DNA from 4 places in the Heyndrickxia sp. FSL W8-0496 genome. Region 4 is predicted to be linked to each of the others. Evidence: predicted binding sites of a transcription regulator. Region 4 holds the regulator's gene; each other region holds the start of a gene.
The links. The regulator Rex, encoded in region 4, represses fermentation and respiration genes when NADH is low (regulators of the CRP and FNR family bind a similar motif). The targets are predictions, from matches to a motif close to TTGTGAAATATTTCACAA.

Region 1: the regulator Rex is predicted to act here: its motif matches at 2,828-2,845, upstream of NST63_RS11385 (nitrate reductase subunit alpha).
Region 2: the regulator Rex is predicted to act here: its motif matches at 3,006-3,023, upstream of ahlS (AhlS family quorum-quenching N-acyl homoserine lactonase).
Region 3: the regulator Rex is predicted to act here: its motif matches at 3,093-3,110, upstream of qoxA (cytochrome aa3 quinol oxidase subunit II).

The regions. Positions count from the first base shown of each region.
Region 1 is NZ_JBBOXX010000001.1:2,252,932-2,259,269, reverse strand. Features, by position in the region: gene moaA (GTP 3',8-cyclase MoaA) at 1-141, opposite strand, end outside; gene NST63_RS11395 (nitrate/nitrite transporter) at 282-1,781, opposite strand; gene NST63_RS11390 (Crp/Fnr family transcriptional regulator) at 2,057-2,758, shown strand; gene NST63_RS11385 (nitrate reductase subunit alpha) at 2,912-6,338, shown strand, end outside.
Region 2 is NZ_JBBOXX010000001.1:4,550,980-4,557,317, forward strand. Features, by position in the region: gene NST63_RS23055 (branched-chain amino acid aminotransferase) at 1-235, shown strand, start outside; partial or broken gene NST63_RS23060 (thermonuclease family protein) at 393-1,221, shown strand; gene NST63_RS23070 (sigma-54 interaction domain-containing protein) at 1,534-2,907, opposite strand; gene ahlS (AhlS family quorum-quenching N-acyl homoserine lactonase) at 3,179-4,027, shown strand; gene NST63_RS23080 (zinc-dependent alcohol dehydrogenase family protein) at 4,063-5,187, shown strand; gene NST63_RS23085 (GNAT family N-acetyltransferase) at 5,368-5,712, shown strand; gene NST63_RS23090 (low molecular weight protein-tyrosine-phosphatase) at 5,975-6,338, shown strand, end outside.
Region 3 is NZ_JBBOXX010000001.1:3,793,364-3,799,701, reverse strand. Features, by position in the region: gene NST63_RS19275 (ABC transporter permease) at 1-1,758, shown strand, start outside; gene NST63_RS19270 (ABC transporter ATP-binding protein) at 1,862-2,629, shown strand; gene qoxA (cytochrome aa3 quinol oxidase subunit II) at 3,140-4,078, shown strand; gene qoxB (cytochrome aa3 quinol oxidase subunit I) at 4,100-6,043, shown strand; gene qoxC (cytochrome aa3 quinol oxidase subunit III) at 6,043-6,338, shown strand, end outside.
Region 4 is NZ_JBBOXX010000001.1:4,848,691-4,855,028, reverse strand. Features, by position in the region: gene tsaD (tRNA (adenosine(37)-N6)-threonylcarbamoyltransferase complex transferase subunit TsaD) at 1-481, shown strand, start outside; gene NST63_RS24610 (ABC-F family ATP-binding cassette domain-containing protein) at 1,022-2,953, opposite strand; gene moaC (cyclic pyranopterin monophosphate synthase MoaC) at 3,080-3,571, shown strand; gene NST63_RS24600 (redox-sensing transcriptional repressor Rex) at 3,650-4,309, shown strand; gene tatA (twin-arginine translocase TatA/TatE family subunit) at 4,375-4,563, shown strand; gene tatC (twin-arginine translocase subunit TatC) at 4,658-5,413, shown strand; gene NST63_RS24585 (YdiK family protein) at 5,526-5,720, opposite strand; gene NST63_RS24580 (CPBP family intramembrane glutamic endopeptidase) at 5,717-6,338, opposite strand, start outside.

The DNA of each region.
Region 1 (6,338 bases), 2.6 Mb from region 4:
ATCTTTCGGTAGAAAAGCATAATCTGGACCAAACACCTCTGCAGGCATACAGTAGCTACAGCGAAAATTACAACGATCTGTTACAGAAATTCTCAGATCATGTAATGGTCGATTCAATTGATCTCTGATTATTTCGTCCATATTCCCATCTCCTTAAACACACCCCATTTTAACAAACAGGAGAGTTCATCCTACTTATATATTAACAGTTTTAAAAATGAAATCTTTTAAAAAAATAATATATTTCTTAAAAAATGACAGGGAGGCACATTGGCCTCCACTTAAGCTTTATGATGTTTAATTTCAGTAAACATTCCCACATAATATTTTGTTTCACCCGCTGTATTTTGAACAGGGCTAATTGTCAACCATTCTAAATATATTTCACCATTTTTTCTTTTATTCCAAATCTCCCCTTTCCAATAACCATTTGTTTTAATAGATACCCACATCTTTTCATAAAATTTTTTATCATGTTTTCCTGATTGAATAATTTTTGGTGTTTTTCCTATAACCTCACCCATCGTATATCCTGTTACCATAGTAAAGGCAGGATTTACTCTTGTGATAGTCCCCTGTAAATCTGTTACCATTACTCCTTCAATGGTATGATCAACAATATTTTGTGATAATTCAAGCTTTTCTTGATGATACATCCAAACGACAATTATAAGACAAGCAAGGGCGACTTGTGACAGCGCCATAAATCCAATTGAATAATTTCCAGTCATATTAAATAAGAAAGAAAGAATTAATGGTGGAAAGAAACCACCTAACCCCCCCATTGCGGAAACGACACCATTGACGATCCCCGCTTGTTCAGAAAAATAAAGAGGAACGAGTTTGAAGATGGTACCATTTCCTATCCCTGCTCCAATGGCTATCACGATACACCCAATAGAATACAGTGTTAGTGTAGGTGTAAAGGCTAATAATAACCCTGCTACAGTTAATCCCGCAAATACACATATTAATATTTTAAAGGAATTAAATTTATCTCCTAACCATCCTCCTACTGGCCGTAAAAATGTTGCAATCGCAATAAAGCCGGCAGTTCTAAATCCAGCATCTACCTTATCTAATCCGAAATGCCCTACTAAAAAGTTCGGTAAATAAATCGTGAATGCTACAAAAGATCCAAAAGTTAAAAAGTAAAACAAACTTAAAAACCAAAGCTTTTGATTGTCATATACTTTTCTAAACTGTTCACTGAAAGATACTTTCATTCTTTTTTCTTTTTTATCCCCAAAGATAAAATTAAGTACGGCAAATAATAGAAGTAAAATAATGTACAATTGAACGGTAGTTTGCCAACCAAATTTAATAGCAAGTACTGGTGCTAAAAATGTAGTAATTGCTGTTCCAATATTTCCCGCTCCATATATTCCATTAACAAATCCGTGTCTTTCCTTGGGGAAATATTTAGGCAATGATGTAACTCCAACCGAAAACACAGCTCCACCAATCCCAATAAATAATCCTCCAATAATTAAATCTAAAAAACTATTTGCATAGCTTATATAAACGGCTGGTATGATAAGAAGAATAAAGCTTGTAGTAAATAATGCTCGTGAACCAAAACGATTTGTCCAAAATCCAATGGGAATTCTTAATAATGATCCTAAAATAACTGGAACTGCCGTTACAAGGGCAATCTGGTTATCTGTTAAAGCAATATCCATTTTAATAAACGACATTAAAGAAGATAAGATAACCCATATCATAAAGCCCATAATTAAACTCAATGTCTGAAGTGGTAATTGTTTTTTTCCGGAATGCATAAAGAGTACCCCTTTCTATATTTTTTTCCATTGCATGTATTCATCATAAAAAAATGAAATCTATTAAGATGTGATGTTTTTCACATAAAGATTATTTTTTTCATATTTTTGTATTTTTTAAGTACAGCAGTTATTTAATGCAATTTTCCAATTATTAACTATAATAAAAAAATACTTTTTTCAAAATTTATCCTTGATTAGACCTATACTTTTTTATGCTTAAAGAGTAAGTTATAGGTAACACAACACAATTTAAAAGGGTGATACGGTTGAAAATAGAACAAAAACCAATTAAACCTACACATTCCATTAAAATAAATGAATTAATCAAGTTTTCGGAAAAAACGATAAAAATAACGAAGGGAAATTATTTATTTCAAGAAGGAATGACAGCAGAAGGTCTCTATATCATCATCTCCGGAAAGGTTCAAATAAGTAAGATTACTTCAGACGGGCAAGAATTAACCTTTAGAATATGTAGTCAGGATGATATTGTAGGTGAAGCGATTCTTTTTTCTTATTCTTCAAGATACCTATTAACTGCTAAGGTAATTGAGGATGGCGAAGTAGCTCTCATCAGAAAAGATATATTAGAGGATGAACTGTTTAAAAATAGCTCACTTGCCTTTGAATTTATGAAATGGATGAGTGATCAATATCGGAAAACACAGACAAAATTTCGAGATCTTATTCTTCATGGTAAAAAAGGTGCTTTGTTTTCTACTTTAATTCGAATGACTAACAGTTATGGCGTACAACAGCGCAATGGAATTCTCATTGATTTACCTATTACAAATCAGGAACTGGCAAACTTCTGTGGTACCTCTCGAGAAAGTGTCAATCGTGCATTAAGCGAATTAAAAAAAGACGGGATCTTATCAACGAATAAAGGAAAAATTACGATACATAATTTACAGTATTTAAAAGATGAAATTTGTTGTGAAGACTGTCCAGCTATCTATTGCAATATTGAATAATCATTAGGTGTTAAAGCATGAATTTCATGCTTTTTTTTTGTTTGAAATTGTATATGTCTTTTTCGTGAAGTGTGATGAACTTCACAACTTCATCACATTTCAATGTTTATAGTGTAGGTATCAATACATTATTTCACATAAGGAGTGAAGCAAATGCCACGAAAAAGATCACCATTAACTAATCGGTTACGCTACTTTTCTCCCACCGAAAAACTGAATGATAATCATAGTGAAGTTCGCGAAGGAAATCGTGAATGGGAGGAAGTTTATAGGAGAAGATGGCAATATGACAAGGTCATTAGATCCACTCACGGTGTGAACTGTACTGGCTCATGTAGCTGGAACATTTTTGTTAAAGATGGAATCGTTACATGGGAAGGTCAAAATTTAAATTACCCTACTACAGGACCAGATATGCCTGACTTTGAACCACGAGGCTGTCCACGTGGTGCCAGCTTCTCATGGTATATATATAGCCCATTACGAGTGAAATACCCTTACATCCGAGGAGTTTTATTACTCATGTGGCGTGAAGCGCTTCAAGCACATTCCAACCCTCTTGAAGCATGGAAAAGTATCATTGAGGATAAAGAAAAAGCGAAGCAATATAAAGAAGCTAGAGGAAAAGGTGGATTTATGCGAGCAGACTGGGAAGAAGCATCCATGCTTGTCGCTGCCTCCCTTCTCTATACGGTTATAAAATATGGACCTGATCGCAATATTGGCTTCTCTCCAATTCCAGCCATGTCTATGCTTAGTTACGCTGGAGGATCAAGGTTCATGCATCTGATGGGTGCCCCAATGTTGAGCTTTTATGATTGGTATGCAGATTTGCCGCCTGCGTCCCCACAAATTTGGGGTGATCAAACGGATGTACCAGAAAGCAGTGATTGGTATAATTCAAGCTACATTATTACATGGGGTTCAAATATTCCTTTAACTCGCACTCCTGATGCTCATTTTCTAGCGGAAGCACGGTACCGTGGGGCAAAAGTAATTTCTTTGAGTCCTGACTATGCTGAATCAACCAAATTTGCGGATGATTGGTTAAGTGTGAAACAAGGTACTGATGGTGCTGTTGCTATGGCTATGGGCCATGTCATCTTGAATGAATTCTATGTGCAAAATCAAGTAAATTATTTCTCTAATTATGTGAAGAAATACACAGACTTTCCTTTTCTCGTAACATTAAAGAAACAAGATGAGGGGTATATTGCCGACCGATTTTTAAATGCCAACGATATTGGCAGATCCACTAAAAATGGTGAATGGAAGCCTGTTCTCATGAATGATAGGTCACAAAAAATTGCTGTTCCAAATGGCACAATGGGTTCTCGCTGGGAAAACAACAGAAAATGGAATTTACACCTACAGGATGAGGATTCCAATGAAGTGATCGATCCTAGACTTTCATTACTTGGTATAGAAGAAAAATGTGTAAAGTTATTTATCCCTTACTTTGGTGAAGGTGACACAAATGCTATGGAGCGCGTCGTCCCCATTCAAAAGATAAAGCATGACGGAGAAATCATTTATTACACCACTGTCTATGATTTAATGCTGGCTAACTATGGAATCGACCGAGGAATTGGTGGGATGGTTGCAAAAAGTTACGATGATGATGTGCCCTTTACTCCAAAATGGCAAGAAAAGATTACTGGTGTGAAAAGTGAGCAAATCATTAAGATTGCCCGTGAGTTTGCACAAAATGCGATTGATACGAACGGAAGATCAATGATCATTGTCGGCGCTGGAATAAACCATTGGTTTCATTCTGATACAATTTATCGAGCTGTTTTAAATCTCGTTCTTCTCGTTGGAGCAGAAGGAGTTAACGGTGGAGGTTGGGCCCATTATGTAGGTCAAGAAAAATTGCGTCCTGTTGAAGGCTGGCAAACTATTGCTATGGCACGTGATTGGCAAGGACCACCTAGATTACAGAATGGTACTTCCTTCTTTTACTTTGCTACCGACCAGTGGCGCTATGAAGATATACCAGTTTCAACCCAAGTATCACCTGTATATGGGAAGCCAAGATATGAGCATAACGCTGATTATAATGTAATGGCAGCAAGACTAGGCTGGCTCCCTTCGTATCCAACCTTCAATGCAAATAGTTTGGAACTGTTTAAGCAAGCAAAACATGCAGGGAGTCATACAGGATCTGAAATTGCGCAATATATCGCCAAACAATTAAAGGATCGAAAATTACAATTTTCTATTGAAGATCCAGATAATGAAGTGAATTTTCCCCGCAATTTAATTGTATGGCGTGCCAATTTAATCTCAAGTTCGGGAAAAGGACATGAATATTTTTTAAAGCACTTATTAGGTGCAACAAATGGTCTATTAAATGATGATTCAGATAGTATTAGGCCAGAAGAAATTCATTGGCGCGATCAAGCACCTGAAGGAAAACTAGACTTGCTGATCAATTTAGATTTTCGAATGGCTGGAACTGCACTTTATTCTGATGTAGTCCTGCCGGCATCAACATGGTATGAAAAACATGATTTGAGCAGTACAGACATGCATCCCTTCGTTCATCCGTTTAATCCGGCAATCTCCTCACCTTGGGAGGCAAAATCGGATTGGGATATTTTTAATAGACTTGCAATGGCAGTTTCTAAGCTTGCTAAAGATATTGATTTAGAGCCTCTTAATGATATCGTTGCTACTCCATTGCAGCACGATACTCAACAAGAACTAGCACAGCCATTAGGAAAAATAAAAGATTGGTCAAAGGATGAATGCGAACCAATACCAGGCAAAACGATGCCACAAATTCATGTGGTTGAACGAGATTTTCGTCTCATCCATGAAAAAATGAAAGCTCTTGGTCCAAATGTTAAAAATCAACCAATGGGTACAAAAGGAATTTCCTGGTCTGTTGAAGATGTATACGAAAAGTTAAAAAAAGTTAATGGAACCATTAAGGATGGCATTGGAGATGAATGTCCAGATATTAGCAATGCTTTTAAAGCTTCTGAAGCTGTTCTCATGCTCTCCTCTACCACAAACGGAAAGCTTGCAGTGAGAGCATGGGAATCTTTAGAAAAGCAAACGGATTTACATTTACGTGATTTAGCAGAAGAGCGTGAGGAGGAATGCTTTAATTTTGAACAAATTACAGCTCAACCGAAAACTGTCATCACCTCACCCGCTTTTAGCGGATCTGAAAAAGGTGGCAGACGTTACTCACCATTTACGACTAATATTGAAAGATTGATTCCTTTTAGGACGATTACGGGTAGACAATCCTTCTATATTGACCATGAAATGATGAGCGAATTCGGAGAAAACCTAGCTACGTTTAAACCAATTTTGCAACATCAACCATTTACAGATAAACGTCCATCAGTTAAAGGAAAAGAAATTACATTAAATTATTTAACACCACATAATAAATGGTCTGTTCATAGTATGTATTTCGATTCCCAACCAATGTTAACACTCTTCCGTGGTGGACCTACTGTTTGGATGAACAAGGACGATGCAGATGATGCGGAAATTGGAGATAACGATTGGATCGAATGCTTTAATCGAAATGGAGTAGTTGTTGCACGTGCCGTTGTCTCAC
Region 2 (6,338 bases), 300 kb from region 4:
TGATGAAATTTATGAAAGCTACAAAAAAGGGTTAGTTGAGGAAATCTTCGGAACAGGTACAGCTGCAGTTATTTCTCCTGTTGGGGAATTGAATTGGGAAGGTGAAAAAATGGTGATTAACGATGGGCAGACTGGATCATTATCAAAAAAGCTTTATCATACAATCACTAGTATTCAAAATGGTAATGAGCCAGATCCATTCGAATGGACAGTTGAAGTAAAACCAAATTGTTAAAACAGTTCCTTACCTATTTATTGTATAATAGGCCTCGTGAGTCTTTTTAATATTGACATCGGTAAGACTCCTTTTTATCAGCCCAGATAAAATGCAAATTTTATAAAAGGAGATCAAGATTTTGAATAAGCGGAAATTTGGAGGAATTGGCTTTGTTATCGCTGTAATTCTTGTTGTTTTAGTCTATAAAGGGGGTTTCAATACCCCTGAAAAAGTCACAAATAGTGTACAGGTGGAAAAGACACAAGAAGATCAAAATAAACAAGATGATAATAACGCTAATGAGCAAAAAAATGAATCCCAGGGTACTTCTGACAATCAACGTGTCGCGGTACAATTAACACGAGCTGTAGATGGAGACACAATAAAAGTGCTTTATAAGGGGAAAGAGGAAACGGTTCGCTATTTATTAATAGATACACCCGAATCGAAAAAACCAGGAACTTGTGTTCAACCATATGCAAAAAGTGCTTCCGAAAAAAACGAACAATTAGTTTCGAGTGGAGATTTATCTCTAGAATTTGATAATGGAAATGAAAGAGATAAATACGGGCGCCTACTAGCCTATGTTTTTGTTGATGGAAAATCGGTTCAAGAAACTTTATTAAAAGAAGGCTATGCTCGGGTCGCATACATTTATGAACCAACGTATAAATATCTTGATCAATTTAAACAAGATGAAAAAATTGCACAAGAGCATGATTTACGGATATGGTCTAATAAAGGACTCGTAACAGATAAAGGATTTAATGGTTGTGCTACTGATGTAAAAAAAATCAAGTACTAATCAGACTTCCATACCAACTGAGTCAAAAAACGAAGCACCAAAAGTAACTACATCACCTAAATCTGGAACAGGTAATACGGAGTTTTTTCCTAACTGTACGGAATTAAGAAAAAAATATCCAGATGGAGTACCAAGTACACACCCTGCTTACCAAGCAAAAATGGATCGTGATCATGATAATTATGCATGTGAAAAATAAAGAATAGCCGCTTCTTTTGATTAGGGACTTTTCTCAAACATTGTGGCTATTTAAGGTAAGTTTTAACAACTAACTATCGGTTGATGACAGCTACATCTTTCATTTCACTGTGAAAAGAGCAGCATACTCCTATAATGTCGCTAAATCCTTTAGTGGTGTAAAAGCCGGAAGTTGGGCTTTTACTAAAAGCAAAAAACTATACAAAAACAGCCTTTGATTAAGGTGTTTAGAACCAGATGATAACGAACAGTATTTGATACTGTTCGTTATCTATGCATTTCAAAATTCGAGTAAAAGTCTAAACATTCTTTTTTAACCGTTTCCTCCCCACTTATGTAACTTTTTCAATAGTGTTGTATGGTGCACGCCCAATTCCTTAGCAGCTTTTCTAACTGATTGGTTTCGCTTAAGGGATTTTTCTATTATCATTTTTTCATAGTTTTCCACCTGCTCTTTTAAAGTACGAGACGAAGTGTTATGAGATATTTGATATATATGTCTAGGTAAGTTTTCAGGTTTGATGATAATTTCTGGAATAGAGACGATTAGGCTTTCTATCACATTCTTTAATTCTCTTATATTACCCGGCCAGTGGTATGTAAGAAGAATTTGCTTTGTCTCTTCTAACAATTCCTTCTCAACTCTATATTGCTCCTTAAAACTATGGAAAAAGTGATCCAATAACATATCAACATCCTCTAGTCTAGCTCTTAATGGAGGGACTTCCATTTGAACCACTGCTAATCGATAGAAAAGATCCTCTCTAAACTCCCCTGCTTGCATTTTTTGTTCTATATTTTGATTCGTGGCTGAAATTATACGCACATCTATTGTCTTTATTTGTGTACTTCCAATTCGTTGAACTTGTTTATCTTGTAAAACTCTTAATAGCTTTACCTGTAATGATAAGGGCATTTCACCAATTTCATCCAGCATAAATGTTCCACCATCGGCCAGCTCTAACAATCCCATCTTTCCTTCTCTCTTTGAACCAGTAAATGCTCCCTCTACATAACCAAAAAGTTCTGATTCTAATAACGACTCAGGTATAGCAGCACAATTCACCTTTATAAACGGCTTTTTCCGGCGATCACTCATATAATGAATCAAATTAGCCACCTCTTCCTTTCCAGCTCCAGAAGGTCCAGTTATGAAAATACTAGTTGGGAAAGGGGCAACTTGTTCAACTTTACGAACTAAATCTTTCATTATATTACTTTTAAAGAGAAATTGTGACTGTTGATTTCCTAAATGATCATATGTAAATCGATAATTATTTAGTTTTGAAATATGTTCATGACGCTCCAGATGATTTTTCAAATAATTTAAATTGGTTATATCACGTACACTTGTAACAACCATCTCAATATTTCCATTCCTATTCCAAACTGGCCGACCGGTAACAATTACATCCTTCTTTCCACCAAGCTTTTGCATAATAGACAAGGATTCCTTCTTTTCAAGCACCATTAAAGATACGGACTGGCTAATATAACCTTCTCGAATTAAATCCCCCATATATCTACCAAGAAGATCTCTTCGATCAAAACCGGATAATTCCTCGTATGCAGCGTTAACAAAAAGGGTAATCCCATCTTTATTGACAACATAGACTCCATCAGAAATAAACTCTAATATTGTCTTAACTTTATCGTTCAACAAATAACACTTATCTTGTTCTAGCATATTTCGTTCACTCCTTAAAGGTGGTGAAATATTTCTACTTGAGAAAGAAAAATGTAACCGCTCTCCAAAGAGAGTATATACATTATCATAGCATGTCTATGTGAATTTTTTAACCATACATAACTTTCCGACTAGTCTGTCATCTACTCTGAATTTGGCATATTTCTTGCATACTAAACAAGAAGAAAGGAGGAAGCATTATTAAAAATTGTATCATTTGTGGAATATACTGATTAACTATACAAAAAAGGACAAGAAAGAGGGATGAAAAATGACAAACATAATTAAGCCACGTCCAAAGCTATTTGTTATGGATAATGGAAGAATGCGAATGGATAAGAATTATATGGTTGCCATGCACAATCCAGCATCTATCGATCATCCAAATCAACCCGCAACATTTGTAGAATTTCCAATATATACAGTTTTAATCGATCATCCTGAAGGAAAAATTTTATTCGATACTTCATGTAACCCGAAGTCTATGGGTGAAAAAGGACGCTGGGAGGAAATTACCCAAAAAACATTTCCATGGGAAGCAAACGAAGAATGTTATTTACACAATCGTCTTGAACAATTAAATGTTCGTCCCGAAGATATTAAATTTGTTGTAGCCTCTCATTTACATTTAGATCATGCAGGTTGTCTTGAAATGTTTACAAATGCAAAAATCATTGTTCATGAGGATGAGCTAAATGGAACACTTCGTTCCTATGCTAATCATGATAAGAGTGGTGCATATATTTGGGCTGATATCGATGCGTGGATAAAAAACCACTTGCAATGGAAAACCATAGGAAGGAATGAAGATAGTCTCGAACTTGTAGAAGGTGTAAAAATTTTAAACTTTGGTAGCGGTCATGCTTGGGGACTCCTCGGACTACAAATTGATATGCCTGAATCAGGAGGTATTATTCTAGCTTCTGATGCGGTTTATTCTGCAGAGAATTATGGTCCTCCTATTAAAATACCAGGAATTATCTATGACTCTTTAGGCTATGTAAAAGCTGTAGAAAAAATTAAACGGATCGCGAAGGAAACAAATTCCCAAGTGTGGTTTGGTCATGATTCAAAGCAATTTGAACAATTCATTAAATCAACGCAAGGATACTATGAATAATGGAAACACGATAAATAAATGGAGGAGAGTTCATCATGAAAGTAAAATCTGCTGTACTCCATAAAATGGGTGCAACTACGCCTTACACGGAAAGCAAACCACTAATTATTCAGGAATTGGAGCTTGATAATCCAGGACGCGGAGAAGTTTTGATAGAAATTAAGGCTGCTGGATTATGTCATTCAGATTTGTCTGTTATAAATGGAAGTCGCCCCCGCCCTGTACCGATGGCATTAGGTCATGAAGCAGTTGGAGTCATTGTAGAATTAGGTGAGGATGTAACCGATTTAAATGTAGGAGACCATGTTGTATGTATCTTCGTTGCTACATGTGGACATTGCTCATCTTGTCAGGAAGGGAGGCCAGCTCTTTGTGAAAATGGTGCAAAAGCTAATAATGATGGCACTCTTTTAGGTGGAGAAAAAAGATTGCATGATGGGGAACAATACATTCATCATCACCTAGGTGTTTCAGCCTTTTCAAATTTTGTTGTAACCTCAAGAAATTCTTTAGTTAAAATTGATCCTTCAATTCCATTTGAAAAAGCTGCACTCTTTGGATGCGCAGTAATGACAGGAGTCGGAGCCGTTGTCAATACCGCACATTTAAAAATGGGAAGCTCGGTTGCAATAGTTGGTCTTGGCGGTATCGGTCTAAGCGCATTACTTGGATCAATTGCAGCTGGAGCACGTGAGATTATTGCTGTCGATATTAATCCAGATAAATTATCCTTTGCTCAACAACTAGGTGCTACTCATATTTTCAATTCTACACAAGAAGATGTTATTGATCAGATAAAACATGCAACCAATGGTGGAGTAGAATTTGCCTTCGAAACAGCAGGAGCAGTTCCAGCCATGAAGGTTGCTTACAATATTACACGACGTGGAGGTACAACGATAACCACCGGGCTTCCACATCATGAACATGAATTTTCCTTTCCACAAGCTTCTCTAACTGCTGAAGAAAGGATATTGAAGGGCTCGTATTTAGGAAGCTGTGTTCCTTCCCGTGATATACCAAGATTTATCGAGATGTACAAACAAGGACGCCTTCCAGTAGATCGCCTATTAAGTGATGTTATTCCGTTAGAAGAAATAAATGAGGGGTTTGATCGACTGGCTAACGGAAGTGTTAATCGTATTGTTGTGAAACCTTGATTATTATTTAAAGACACCATTTTTATCACCGTAAAGATGTGTGAAATATGAATTGAAGGAAAACTATACTGGGCCATGACTAAAGATAGGTTCAAATTCAGCACTCATCTTTAGTCATAGTCCCGCTTTTTTTCAAACTCACTCATAAGATGCTATCAAAAACGCGAAAGGGTGTTCAGTATGGATGTTAACGTACTGAGCACGGAAAAACATGAAGTAAAGCAATTATTCAATATACAGAAAGAAGCTTTTCAAGAGGACTCTAATAAATATCAAGATTATGAAACACGCCCAGTTACTGAAGCATATGAGGATTTTCTTTACAAAATTAATCATACTCAGCACTATACCATCTATTATAATAATCAAATAATAGGTGGATTAAATATTATAAAAATATCACCTTGGCATTGTCGAGTCTACCAATTTTCCCTAAAGCCTTCCTTTCAAAATAAAGGCTATGGAACCGAAATCATTAAACTAATCGAGAAGCTACATGAAGGTACCACTGTTTGGAGTCTCTAGATACCAAAGGCTAACCAAAGAAATTGTCACTTGTATGAGAAATTAGGTTACAAAAAAAATAACTGAACATATAGTTAATAATCAACTTACTCTATTTAATTATTTGAAGATAAACTAAAGAAAATTGATGTCCTCAATCCTACCACCCTTATTGACAAAATGGGTCTTCTCCCTTCACTTTATAATCGCAAAAGCTTCATCTAAAAACATTCGCACTAATTTTTCTATTCTTATATAATAAACTAAAAAGGAGATGGGCTATATGGTTCACGTCTTATTTGTTTGCTTAGGCAATATTTGTCGTTCTCCAATGGCAGAGGCTGTATTTCGACATATGGTTAATAAGGCACAGTTGACTGATAAAATTATGATTGATTCTGCAGGGACTGGATCCTGGCATATAGGAGATAGCCCCCACCAAGGGACACTTACTATTCTTAAAGAAAATAACATTTCAGCTGAGGGACTTTTCGGACGTCAATTAAAAAAAGAGGATTTCGAAAGATTTGATTACATTATTGGAATGGACGAAAGTAATCTATCAAATATATATACGATGTTAAATCAGCCTAAGCATCCAAAAATCATTCGTCTACTTGATTTAACTGAGCTAAAAAAAGATGTTC
Region 3 (6,338 bases), 1.1 Mb from region 4:
CGCAGAATGCTGGCAGGGGAACTGGAATATTTAATTCAATTCAAACTAAATGAAAATGGAGATGCGCAAGCTGTACAGACAGCTTATATCGAAGCAGGTCTTCCGGCAAACGGTCCTACAGTCGGAGGGAAAATTTTTCTACTATTTAATGCTTTATCAGATACAGCCGTTGCAATGGTAATTATCCTTATCAGTATTCTCCTGATTATTATCGCTTCACTATGTATCAGACTTACCTTTTTAGCAACAATTGATGAAGACTTAAGAGAAATCGGAGTTATGAAAGCAATCGGAATATCGAAAAAGGATATTAAGAAAGTATATCTTAACAAATACAGAGTCATGTCAGTAATTGCTGGGATCCTAGGCTATCTACTTTCCTTTGCTACGGTTAATCTGTTTAACAGTAATATGAAACTGTATTTGTCCTCGGATTTATCAGGAAATTTAAAGTATGTACTATCTCTTATCGCTCCAATATTCGTCTATTTCATGATTGTGATGTACTGCAAAAAGGTACTGAAAAGAATGGATAAAATTTCTGCGGTGGAAGCAATACGTTCCGATATTATGGAGCGTGGAAAGAATCGAAAATACCGGTTTTCATTACTTAAGAATAATGTTCTAAGTACTAACATTTACATGGGAATGAGGGATGTATGGAAGCGATTCAAAATATACCGTTTACTGTTATTCATATTTATTGTTTGTACATTTATAGTAATTCTTCCTTTAACTATGTATAACACTATGAACTCTCCAACGTTTTCTACCTATATGGGAATCGGAAAATCTGATATGAGAATCGATCTTCGAAGGACAGACCGTATTACAGCGGATTTTAAACAGTTGCAGGAAGAGCTGAAGAATGATTCTGACATTGAAAAATATGCAGCGTATATTACTAGCTCCTACCAGATTAAAAATGCAGAAGGCTCTTGGGATTATATTAATATTGAAACAGGGGATTTTTCCGTATTTCCATTAAAATATCTGGAAGGAAGAGCACCTGAAAGTGAAGGAGAGATCTCCCTTTCCTATGAAAATGCATCAAAAGACGAATTAAATAAGAAAATAGGAGACCAGGTAACAGTAAAAGCTGGAGGGACTGAAAAAAATTTAATAGTAACTGGTATTTATCAAGATATTACAAATGGAGGAAAAACAGCAAAAGCGGATACCAGTTTCGGTATAAATAAAGATGCCGTTCTATGGTATATCGTAAGCATTGATCTAATCGAAGGCGTTGATATACCTAGTAAGATGGCATACTACCAGAATACGTATGATTCTGCGCAAGTGAATGATATCAAGGAATATACACAGCAAACTCTTGGAAATATCATAGATCAAATGAGTACGATTGTAGTAGGTGCAATCATTATTGCAGTCATCATTAGTGTATTAATTACCTCGTTATTTCTGCGGATGTTATTGTCTAAGGACATGTCTCAGATTGCCATTATGCGATGTGTTGGGCTAACTTCCAAACATATTTGTCAGCAATATATGGCAGGAACCATGTTGGTGCTAGTATTGGGAATCATCTTTGGGGTTATTGCCTCAAACTATTTAGGAGAGCTATTAGTAAACATGGCGATGTCCTCTATGGGTGCTGCAAAAATTGAATTGGTTAATATTGTCTGGCAGACTTGGTTGCTATGTCCGCTGGCACTGATTGCAATAGTTGGAATGACTATTTACATGTCCTGCAGGATAGCTATAAAAGAAGATTTGTCTGTAATTTTAAGAAGATAGAAATAGGATAAAGGGTTCTTGCCTGTCAAGGTATCCAATGAAATCAGGGAGCGGAACAAGATATATAGCTATTGAATGAAAAGTTCGGGTGGGAGGAATAAAGATGAGTGCAATATTGGAAGCAGGAAAAATGAATAAAAAGGTTGAATTAGGCAAGGGGAATCGGCTTCATATTTTAAAGGATATAAGCTTAAAGATAGATGAAGGTGAATTTGTATCGGTTATGGGGCCATCTGGGAGCGGAAAATCAACACTGCTTTATAATATAAGTGGGATGGATAGAATTACTTCGGGAAGTGTGAAATTTAAAAATCGTGATATTGCTAGACTAAAAGAAGAGGAACTAGCACGGGTTCGATTAAATCATATGGGGTTTATTTTTCAAGATATTCATCTATTAAAAAATTTGTCACTGATAGATAATGTTATGTTCCCTGCTCTTGTATCAAAAGATGCGGATAAAAAGGCAACATATCGAAAAGCAAAAATGTTAATGGAAATGACAGGGATTGATAGGATTGCTAATAATACGATTATCCAGGCATCTGGAGGGCAACTCCAGAGAGTCGCAATTTGCAGAGCATTAATAAATGATCCGGACATCCTATTTGGCGATGAACCGACCGGAGCATTAGATTCCAAATCAACAGCAGAAATCATGACCATACTTGCGGATATTAATAAAAAAGGGACAACCATCCTGATCGTTACCCATGATGTAAAGGTCGCAGCTAAAACGGAAAGAGTGTTATTTATGGTGGATGGCACTATTGTGGCACAGAAGAAAATGCTTAAATACAATGTCCAGCATGAGAATAGTAAGAAAAGAGAAGAAAGTCTTATGAAATGGTTAGTCGATAACGGGTTTTAGTAAAATAAGTATTTAGTAAATGTCTTAAATATCCCATTAAAGGATTATTAGAATTAGATGGCGTTTCGTACTATTTTTCAGAAGAAAATGATTAAAACGATATAAAGATTTCTTTCATGATAGCCCTAAAAAGACTCTATATCTTTTTGGGTCTTTTTTATATCTTTCAATCTTTGAATACAAATTACATTCGATTATGTGAAAAAAACTGAGTGTAACTATTTTTTTAGTAAACTAATAATTCCATGTTTTAACCACTATTTCCAGTATTTTGGGACGTAAAAAATGTCAATATACTATAGGAGAATATTTTTTGTATTATTTATGAATAAATATTGTCTAGTTTGTGAATTAGTGAACAAAACAATTTTAAAATCTTATAAATTGCAGTACACTATTCGAGTACCAATTTTGAGTATAGATATTCGATCAAGTGACGAATATGTCATTTTCTTATTTTACTTTGTGAAATATTATACATATTTCTTGAATTGGAAGGAGAGGAAACGAATGAGAGCAAAAAAACTACCATGGAAAATAGTGTCTTTGGTTCTACTATCATCTATTTTTCTATTAAGTGGATGTGATACTAGTAAAATTGCAGTTTTAAATCCACAAGGACCAGTTGCACAAAAACAATATGATTTAATTGTTTACTCTTTCTGGTTAATGATGATTATTCTAGTTGTTGTTTTAGGACTATTTATTTTTATGGTTTATAAATATCGGGAAAAACGCTTAGCAGCAGATTATATGCCACCAGATCAACACGGGAATACGTGGCTTGAAATCATTTGGACTGCTATACCAATTGTCATTATTATTGCTGTAGCTATTCCAACTGTTAAAGCAAACTATCAATTAGAAGATATCCCAAAGGGGTATGAAGACAAGAAGCCGATCGTCATCAATGTGACTTCAGCAGATTGGAAATGGATATTTAGTTATCCAGAACAAGGAATTGAAACAGTCAACTATGTAAATATTCCTGAGGATACTCCTGTTAAGTTTCAATTAACATCAGCAGGAACAATGGCTTCATTTTGGGTGCCTGAGTTAGGTGGTCAAAAATATACGATGCCAAATCACTCAATGGAATTAATCCTTTTAGCTGATAAACCAGGTTCTTACCTAGGAAGAAATGCCAACTTTAATGGTGAAGGCTTTGCCCATATGGACTTTGAAGTTCTTTCACAGACACAAAAGGACTTTGATCAATGGGTGAAAGATGTGAAAAACAGTGCTCCAGCTTTAACAAAGGCTGATTACAACAAAATTCTAAAACCTGGTGTCGTAGGTCGTATGACGTATACAGGTACACATTTGCCATGGGTGAAAACACCACATCAGCACGGAATGATGGAGAAAAAAGAAACCAATCAAGAACATGATATGAAAGACATGGACATGGATATGGATGGTATGGACATGTCAGAACATCAACATTAAGAAGATTGGAGGAGAAAATATATGAAGCTAGATGAATTTTTCGTCACAGGTGAACCGATTATATATGTGACCGAAGCTGGTATAGCCCTAGCAATGATCGGTATCATTTTTTATCTAACCTATTTTAAAAAATGGAAATGGCTTTGGACAAACTGGCTAACTACCGTTGATCATAAAAAAATCGGTGTAATGTATGTTCTAGTTGCGGTATTAATGCTATTCCGCGGCGGTGTCGATGCCTTAATGATGAGGGCACAGCTTACCGCACCGAATTTAAAATTACTTGACGCTAATCACTACGATGGGATCTTTACGACTCATGGTACAATAATGATTTTATTTATGGCGATGCCATTTTTAATGGGACTCATTAATATTGCGGTTCCTCTTCAACTGGGCGCACGTGATGTTGCGTATCCAATGCTTAATGCATTCAGTTTCTGGACGTTTGCAGCAGGTTGTGCATTATTTAATATTTCTTTCATTATTGGAGGATCTCCTACAGCTGGATGGACTTCTTACTTCCCATTAGCGGGAACAGAGTTTAGTCCTGAAGTAGGTAATAACTATTACGCAGTAGCCTTGCAGATTGCTGGTATTGGTACATTAATTACCGGTATCAACTTCTTAGTGACCATTCTTAAGATGAGAACTAAAGGAATGTCACTAATGAAAATGCCAATGTTTGTTTGGTCTGTATTAATCATGTGTGTCATTATTATCTTTGCATTCCCAGTATTGACTGTTGCATTAGGTTTAATGACATTTGACCGATTATTTGGTTCACACTTCTTTACGATGGCATCTGGCGGTATGCCGATGTTATGGAGTAACTTATTCTGGATATGGGGACATCCTGAAGTATATATCGTTCTATTACCGTCCCTAGGTATTTACTCAGAGATTATAAGTACATTTGCGAAGAAACGATTATTTGGTTATAAATCAATGGTCTTTTCAATGTTAGCAATTGCATTATTTAGTTATTTCACATGGGTTCACCATTTCTTTACAATGGGGAATACCGCAGCAGTGAACTCGTTCTTCTCTATTTCAACGATGCTCATTGCGATACCAACAGGTGTAAAATTATTTAACTGGCTCTTTACAATGTATAAAGGAAAACTTAAATTAACATCAGCAATGCTTTGGTCACTTGCCTTCATTCCGAACTTTTTAATCGGTGGGGTAACCGGAGTTATGCTTGCAATGGCGGCAGCAGATTATCAATATCATAATAGTTATTTCTTAATCGCTCACTTCCATTACACATTAATTCCAGGTGTAGCCTTCGCATGTTTTGCTGGATTACATTATTGGTATCCAAAAATGTTTGGTCATATGTTAAACGAGAAACTTGGAAAAATTACATTCTGGTTCTGGATGGTTGGATTTAACGTATGTTTCTTACCACAATTTGTACTAGGTTTAAAAGGTATGACACGTCGTATGTACACATATCAAGATGGTCTTGGTTGGACAGGCTTAAACGTTGTTTCTACCATCGGTGGTGTATTAATGGGTATCGGATTCCTAGTACTTGTATGGAATATCATTTACAGCCTTAAACATGGTGAACGTGATGTAACAGGTGATCCATGGGATGGTCGTACATTAGAATGGGCAACACCAACTCCAGTCCCACATTATAATTTTGCAGTGGCACCAGAAGTGAAAGATATTGATGCTTATTGGGATATGAAACAAAACAAAACACCTCTTTATAAGAAAGAGGAAGTTAAACCGATCCACATGCCTAGTAACACCGCTATGCCATTTATTTCGGCTGTAGGCTTCGGTATTGGTGGTTTTGGTCTCGTCTTCTCTTGGTGGTGGATGGCCATTATCGGATTAATCATTATTTTAGGCTGTTTAGCATGGCGCTCCCTAGATCGTGATGAAGGATACCATGTTGAAGTTGATGAAATTTTAAGTACTGAACTTGCAGCAAGGGGTGAAAAATGATGAGTAGTGAACATTTAGACACGTCTTTGCCGTTAGAATATCAAACTGAACAAAGCAGATTAAATATATTTGGTTTTTGGATTTTCTTAGGTGCAGAGATCGCATTATTTGCGACTCTCTTCGCTACTTATTTTGTTCTTTCAGGGGCTACTGCAGGTGGTCCTGATCAATTAGAATTATTTAAGATCAAAGATGTAATGACCGAAACAATTCTCCTTTTAGTAAGTAGTTTCACATGTGGTCTCGCTATTTTTTCAATGCGAAATAATAATAAAAAGGGACTACTCCTTTGGTT
Region 4 (6,338 bases):
TCCTGGTGGCCCACATATTGATCGCCTTGCGCATGAGGGGGCAGCAACAATTGATTTACCAAGAGCATGGTTAGAAGATGATTCATATGACTTTAGTTTTAGCGGTTTGAAATCTGCCGTCATAAACACGTTGCATAATGCAGAACAAAAAGGGATATCTATCGATCCAAAAAATATGGCGGCTAGCTTTCAGGCGAGTGTGATTGATGTACTAGTGACAAAAACCTTAAAAGCTGCAAAGGAATTTAAGGTGAAGCAAGTTTTATTATCGGGCGGCGTAGCGGCAAATAAAGGTTTAAGAGAAGAATTAGAAAAAGCGTTCGCTACAATAATGGATATTGAATTAGTTATTCCTCCTCTAGTCTTATGTACTGATAATGCAGCCATGATTGCTGCAGCCGGAAGTATACTTTTTGAAAAAGGAAAACGAAGCCAGTATTCTTTAAATGCAAATCCAAGTTTAGATATAGAACATTTTTGAGGCATGTGACCACATGCTTCTTTTTTTAGTTCTTTTCTCAAATTTGTTGCTGTTAACTGCAGGTGACCAAAAGCCAGTTGTTCTTTTATAAAAGGAACAGTACGAAAACAGCCTTTTTAAATAATGTATAAGTAAATATGGTAAAAATTATCCACATGTGAATAAGTGGGATGCGAACAGTTGTTGTTGTGCACATTATGTGGATATCTTGTGTATAAGTTAATTGGCATGTGAATAAATAATTAACAAAATAGTATGTTTTCTGTGGATAATGTGTATAAGTCTGTTGATAATCTGATGAAACTACAAATAATAACACTTTTATATAAGAATAAATAATAAAAACCTGTGGACAATCATGTGGAAAAAGATATAGAGACGAGTTGTTAAGGAGAAATAATCGTTAATCTTTTTAGGAACTATGGTTCAATTTTAAGTAGTATGTATGATTGTTTAATTGTTAAAGATAGGGTATAAAACAAGGATGTCTATATGGAATAAGTTCCTTTAGACACCCTTTGTTTTATGTCTCCTCAATATCTATTCATTACTTTCTTCTATTTCGGCCCACTCAGACATTAATTCATCAATGTCGGTTTTGAGTTTTTCAATTTCATCGTTTATCTCAGTAACTTTTTCATGATCCTGATATATGTTAGGATCACATAATAATTCCTCTTTTTGTTGCAACTCATTTTCATATTGTTCAATCGTAGATTCGATTTCTTCAATTCTTCTTTTACGTTGTCTTTCTAGTTTTTTAGCTTCTTTATCTAGCTGATAGGATTGCCTTGCAGTATTCGGTTTATCTTCTACCAGTTTCTGACCTTCGTATTTAAGTCTCTTTAATTCCAATAATTCCAGTTGCTTTTCAATATAGTAATCATAATCTCCAAGAAACTCTGTTGTACCTTCCTTAGAAAGCTCAATCACTTTGGTTGCTAATCTGTTAATAAAATAGCGGTCATGAGATACGAATAGGATGGTTCCAGGGTAATCAATTAAGGCATTTTCGAGTACTTCTTTACTATCTAAATCCAGATGGTTGGTCGGTTCATCAAGAATGAGGAAGTTTGCTCTTTGCATTAAAAGCTTGGATAATGCAAGTCTAGCTTTTTCTCCACCACTTAAGCTGGAAACCGTTTTAAGTACATCGTCTCCTGTAAATAAAAAGTTGCCTAATACAGTACGTATTTCTTTTTCATCTTTCAATGGATAGTCATCCCAAAGTTCATTTAACACTGTTTTATTGGATGTCAGATTCGCTTGTTCCTGATCATAATAACCAATTGTTACATTGGAACCATAAGAAATATTCCCCGATAATAGCGTTAGTTTTTTAATGATACTTTTTAGAAGAGTTGATTTCCCGACACCGTTAGGACCAACTAATGCAATACTATCGCCTTTTTTGATTGCAAGCTGGATCCCTTTAGCGATAATGTTGTCTTCATAACCAATTACACCGTTTACCAGGTTTAATACCTCATTTCCACTTTGTCGTTCGATGTCAAATGTGAAATTAGCTGATTTTTCATCACCGAGAGGTTTATCCAGTATTGTCATCTTTTCAAGCTGTTTTCTTCTACTTTGAGCTCTTTTAGTTGTAGATGCTCTTGCTAGATTTCGTTGTATAAAATCTTGAAGTTTCGCAACTTCTTCTTGTTGTTTTTCATATTGTTTGAAATCACGCTCATACTGTTCTGCTTTTTGAACTAAGTATTGACTGTAATTACCGTGAAATTTTTGTATAGAATGGCGTGAGAGTTCATAGACTTGATTAACTACTTTATCTAAGAAATAACGATCATGAGAAACAATTAGAATGGCACCGTCATATCCTTGTAGATACTGTTCTAACCAAGAGAGTGTATCAATATCCAAATGGTTTGTAGGCTCGTCCAAAATCAATACATCAGGTTTCGTTAAAAGTAGCTTGGCAAGTGCTAGACGAGTTTTTTGACCACCACTTAGTGTTTCAATCATTGTCGAATAGTCAAAAGTATCAAAGCGTAAACCATGAAGCACAGAACGAATATCTGCTTCGTATTGATAACCACCAGAATCTTTAAATTTAACCTGTAAACGATCATATTCAGATAGTATTTTTTGATGGAGATCAGGGTTTTCATAGTAGGTAGGATCAGCGATTTTTTGTTCCAGTTCTCTTAATTGAGTCTCCATTTTTTGCAAATCTTTAAAAACAGTTAACATTTCATCCCATATTGATAATGATGATTCCAAACCTGTATTTTGAGCAAGATATCCGATTGAAACATCTTTTGGTTTCATGATCTCTCCAGAATCAAGAGATAGTTGACCAGAAATAATTTTTAATAAGGTGGACTTACCCGCACCGTTTCGTCCAACAAGAGCAATACGATCTCTCGTTTGAATTTCTAGCTTTATATTCGATAAAATAAGTTCAGCACCAAAATGTTTTGTTAGTTGTTGAACTTGTAATAAAATCATAGTTTTTTCACCTCATCTATATAGGTAGTTTAACTTATTGACGAGTGTTTCGGCAATGAAACACATTAATTAGATGAGGGACAATACCTATAAAATAGTGTATGATGAAGAGAGAGGTGTTTGAAAATGTCCAAGCTTACACATTTTAATGAACAAGGTCGAGCGAAGATGGTTGATGTAAGTGCTAAGCCTGAAACTATTCGAACCGCTTTTGCTACATCGAGTGTAGAATTAAGCCATGAATTATATCATTTAATTCATGATAATAAAATGAAAAAAGGTGATGTTTTAGCGGTTGCTCAGGTAGCTGGAATTATGGCTGCAAAAAAAACATCGGATTTAATTCCAATGTGCCATCCGATACTAATAAATGGAGTAAACATTGAGTTCGCTTGGGAACAGAAAAATGAACTTCAATATATCCTAAAGATCAATGCCACTGTTAAGACAAAAGGAAATACCGGTGTTGAGATGGAAGCATTGACAGCAGCATCCGTATCAGCTCTAACGGTATATGATATGTGTAAGGCGGTAGACAAAGGAATTGTCATTGGACCAACATTTTTAGTAGAGAAAACTGGTGGTGTATCAAGCGCTGATTTTCAAAGGAATAGGTGAAACACTGAGCAAGTGAACGGTAAATTTACATGATATTTCCTTTTCGCTTATGTACTAGAGACTTATGGGGGAGTGCGTATGAATGAAGAGCAAATAAAGATACCTCAAGCAACGGCAAAAAGATTGCCACTTTATTATCGATTTCTGAAAAATTTACATTCATCCGGTAAACAGCGTGTATCATCTGCAGAATTAAGTGAAGCGGTAAAAGTAGATTCCGCAACGATCCGCAGAGATTTTTCCTACTTTGGGGCTCTTGGAAAAAAAGGATATGGCTATAATGTAAATTATTTATTGTCGTTTTTTAGGAAAACATTAGATCAGGATGAAGTAACAAAAGTAGCGTTAATTGGCGTGGGTAATTTAGGTACTGCTTTTTTAAATTATAACTTTATGAAGAATAATAATACAAAAATAGAAATTGCATTTGAGGTCGATTCTGATAAGGTGGGTAAAAAAGTAGGACAAGTACCTGTCTATCATTTAGATGAACTTGTTCCACGTTTGATCGAGGAAGACATCAGTGTCGTTATACTTACTATACCAGCAGAGGTTGCTCAAGGGGTTACTGATGAAGTAACTAAATCCAATGTAAAAGGTATATTAAATTTTACACCGGCTAGACTAAATGTACCTTCATCAATTCGGGTGCACCATATAGATCTAGCTGTTGAGTTGCAATCATTAGTTTACTTTTTAAAGCACTATCCAAATGACACGGAAAATTCACAAGACTAACTATAATTAATAATGGATTCTCGTCACGAATTGCTTTATGATGATACTAAGAGGAGGTGGGCTTGATGGGACCAGGAATTGGGAGTATTATTCTCATTGTCATTATAGCCTTACTAGTTTTCGGACCAAAAAAATTACCCCAATTAGGCAGAGCTGCAGGGGATACATTAAAAGAATTTAAAAATGCTACAAAAGGCTTAGCAGATGAAGAAGAAGATAAGCCAAAAACAGAAAGTAAAGATCAAGTAAAATAAATCTCGTTTTCTTAATACTAGGTTTTGGCATCTTTTCATTACAACAGAAATGATAGTAAGGAAAGAGTCTAAGTAAATGTTAGGATGAAATTATATGAGTCAAAAAGACATGACGATTTTTGAACATATATCTGAGTTAAGGAAACGACTGTTTGTTATAGTCGTTTTCTTTATCTTGGCTGTAATAGTGAGCTTTTTTCTATCACAACCACTCATACGCTATCTTCAGGAATCAGATTTAGCAAAAGAAATAACGATGAATGCTTTCCGATTAACTGATCCATTTAAAGTTTTTATGGAGATGACATTATACTTGGCGCTGGTAATTATTTTGCCTGTCATTCTCTATCAGTTATGGGCGTTTATTAGTCCTGGTTTGTATGAGAAGGAGCGAAAAGTTACATTAAGCTATATTCCCGCAGCGGTGCTGTTGTTCTTAGGTGGAATAGCTTTTTCATATTTTATTTTATTTCCGCTTATCTTAAAATTTATGATGCAGCTTTCATCACAAATGAATATAAACCCAGTTATCGGTATAAATGAATATTTCTCGTTCTTATTTCAGATTACGCTACCTTTCGGGCTTTTATTTGAACTGCCGATTATTATTTTATTTTTAACACGTTTAGGTATAATTACACCGATGTTTTTAGCAAAGATACGAAAATATGCCTACTTCTTATTAATCGTTCTTGCTGCCTTTATTACTCCACCGGATGTAATGTCACAAATTATTGTAGCAATACCTTTAATGATTTTATATGAAATTAGTATTTGGCTTTCAAAAATAGGCTACCGTAAATCAAAAGCGGCTGAATTGCGATATGAACTTGAAAGAGATTCTGAATAAAAAGAGATGTTCTTAAGTTTGATACTTATGAACATCTCTTTTTTAATTACTCTTGTAAAATCCTAACTGCATACATTAACAATTAGCGAGCAGTGATCATTTCACCTGCTTTTTATTTTTTCTGTTGGCTTTTTAGCTTAAAGTGCAAGGTGATTAGTCGAAATCCAGAGCCATAATCAATGGTTGCTAAAAAGATAAGCATATACGCAAAAAAAGACCAACCATTTATATTCACTTGCTGAATAGCAAAGAAAGTGAACAAAGTGCCTAAAAGGCAATATACTACCCCGGATAATAATGGTCTCATGTGAAAAATCCTCCAATAAAACTTTGATTCTCAATTAATTTTTGTATTTCTTCACGATTAGCAATTTGTGCAATGACAACTAGTGTATTCATCATAACATGAGCGGTAATAGGAACGATGATCCGATTCGTCATTTTGTAAAGAAATGCGAAAGTAAATCCCATGGCAGTATATAAAAGCAAATGAGTCATTTCCATATGGGCAAGTCCGAAAATAATGGAACTAATTAGAGCCGATAGAAAAAAGGATAATCGTTTATGTAATGATCCAAAAATCACCTTACGAAATACAATTTCTTCTAATATAGGACCAATTATAGAACTTACTAGGACAACAATTGGAAAGTTTTCTATAATCGTAACGATTCTTTGCGTATTTTCAGAACCAACCTTAATTCCAATCAACTGTTCTACAATGGAGGCGATTGCTTGAGCAAAGAAGGCTAAAAAGATTCCACCCACAGCCCATAGGATTGATTTCCCAGCAGACAGCTGGTCCTTTCTTTCAGAACGCTCTTTTCTTTCTGATTTCCTCAATAGGAGTAAAACAACTAAAAGACAGGCAAGAAAACTAAATACCATCCAAATGATTGGGGCCATTTTGATCATATAAGCTTTT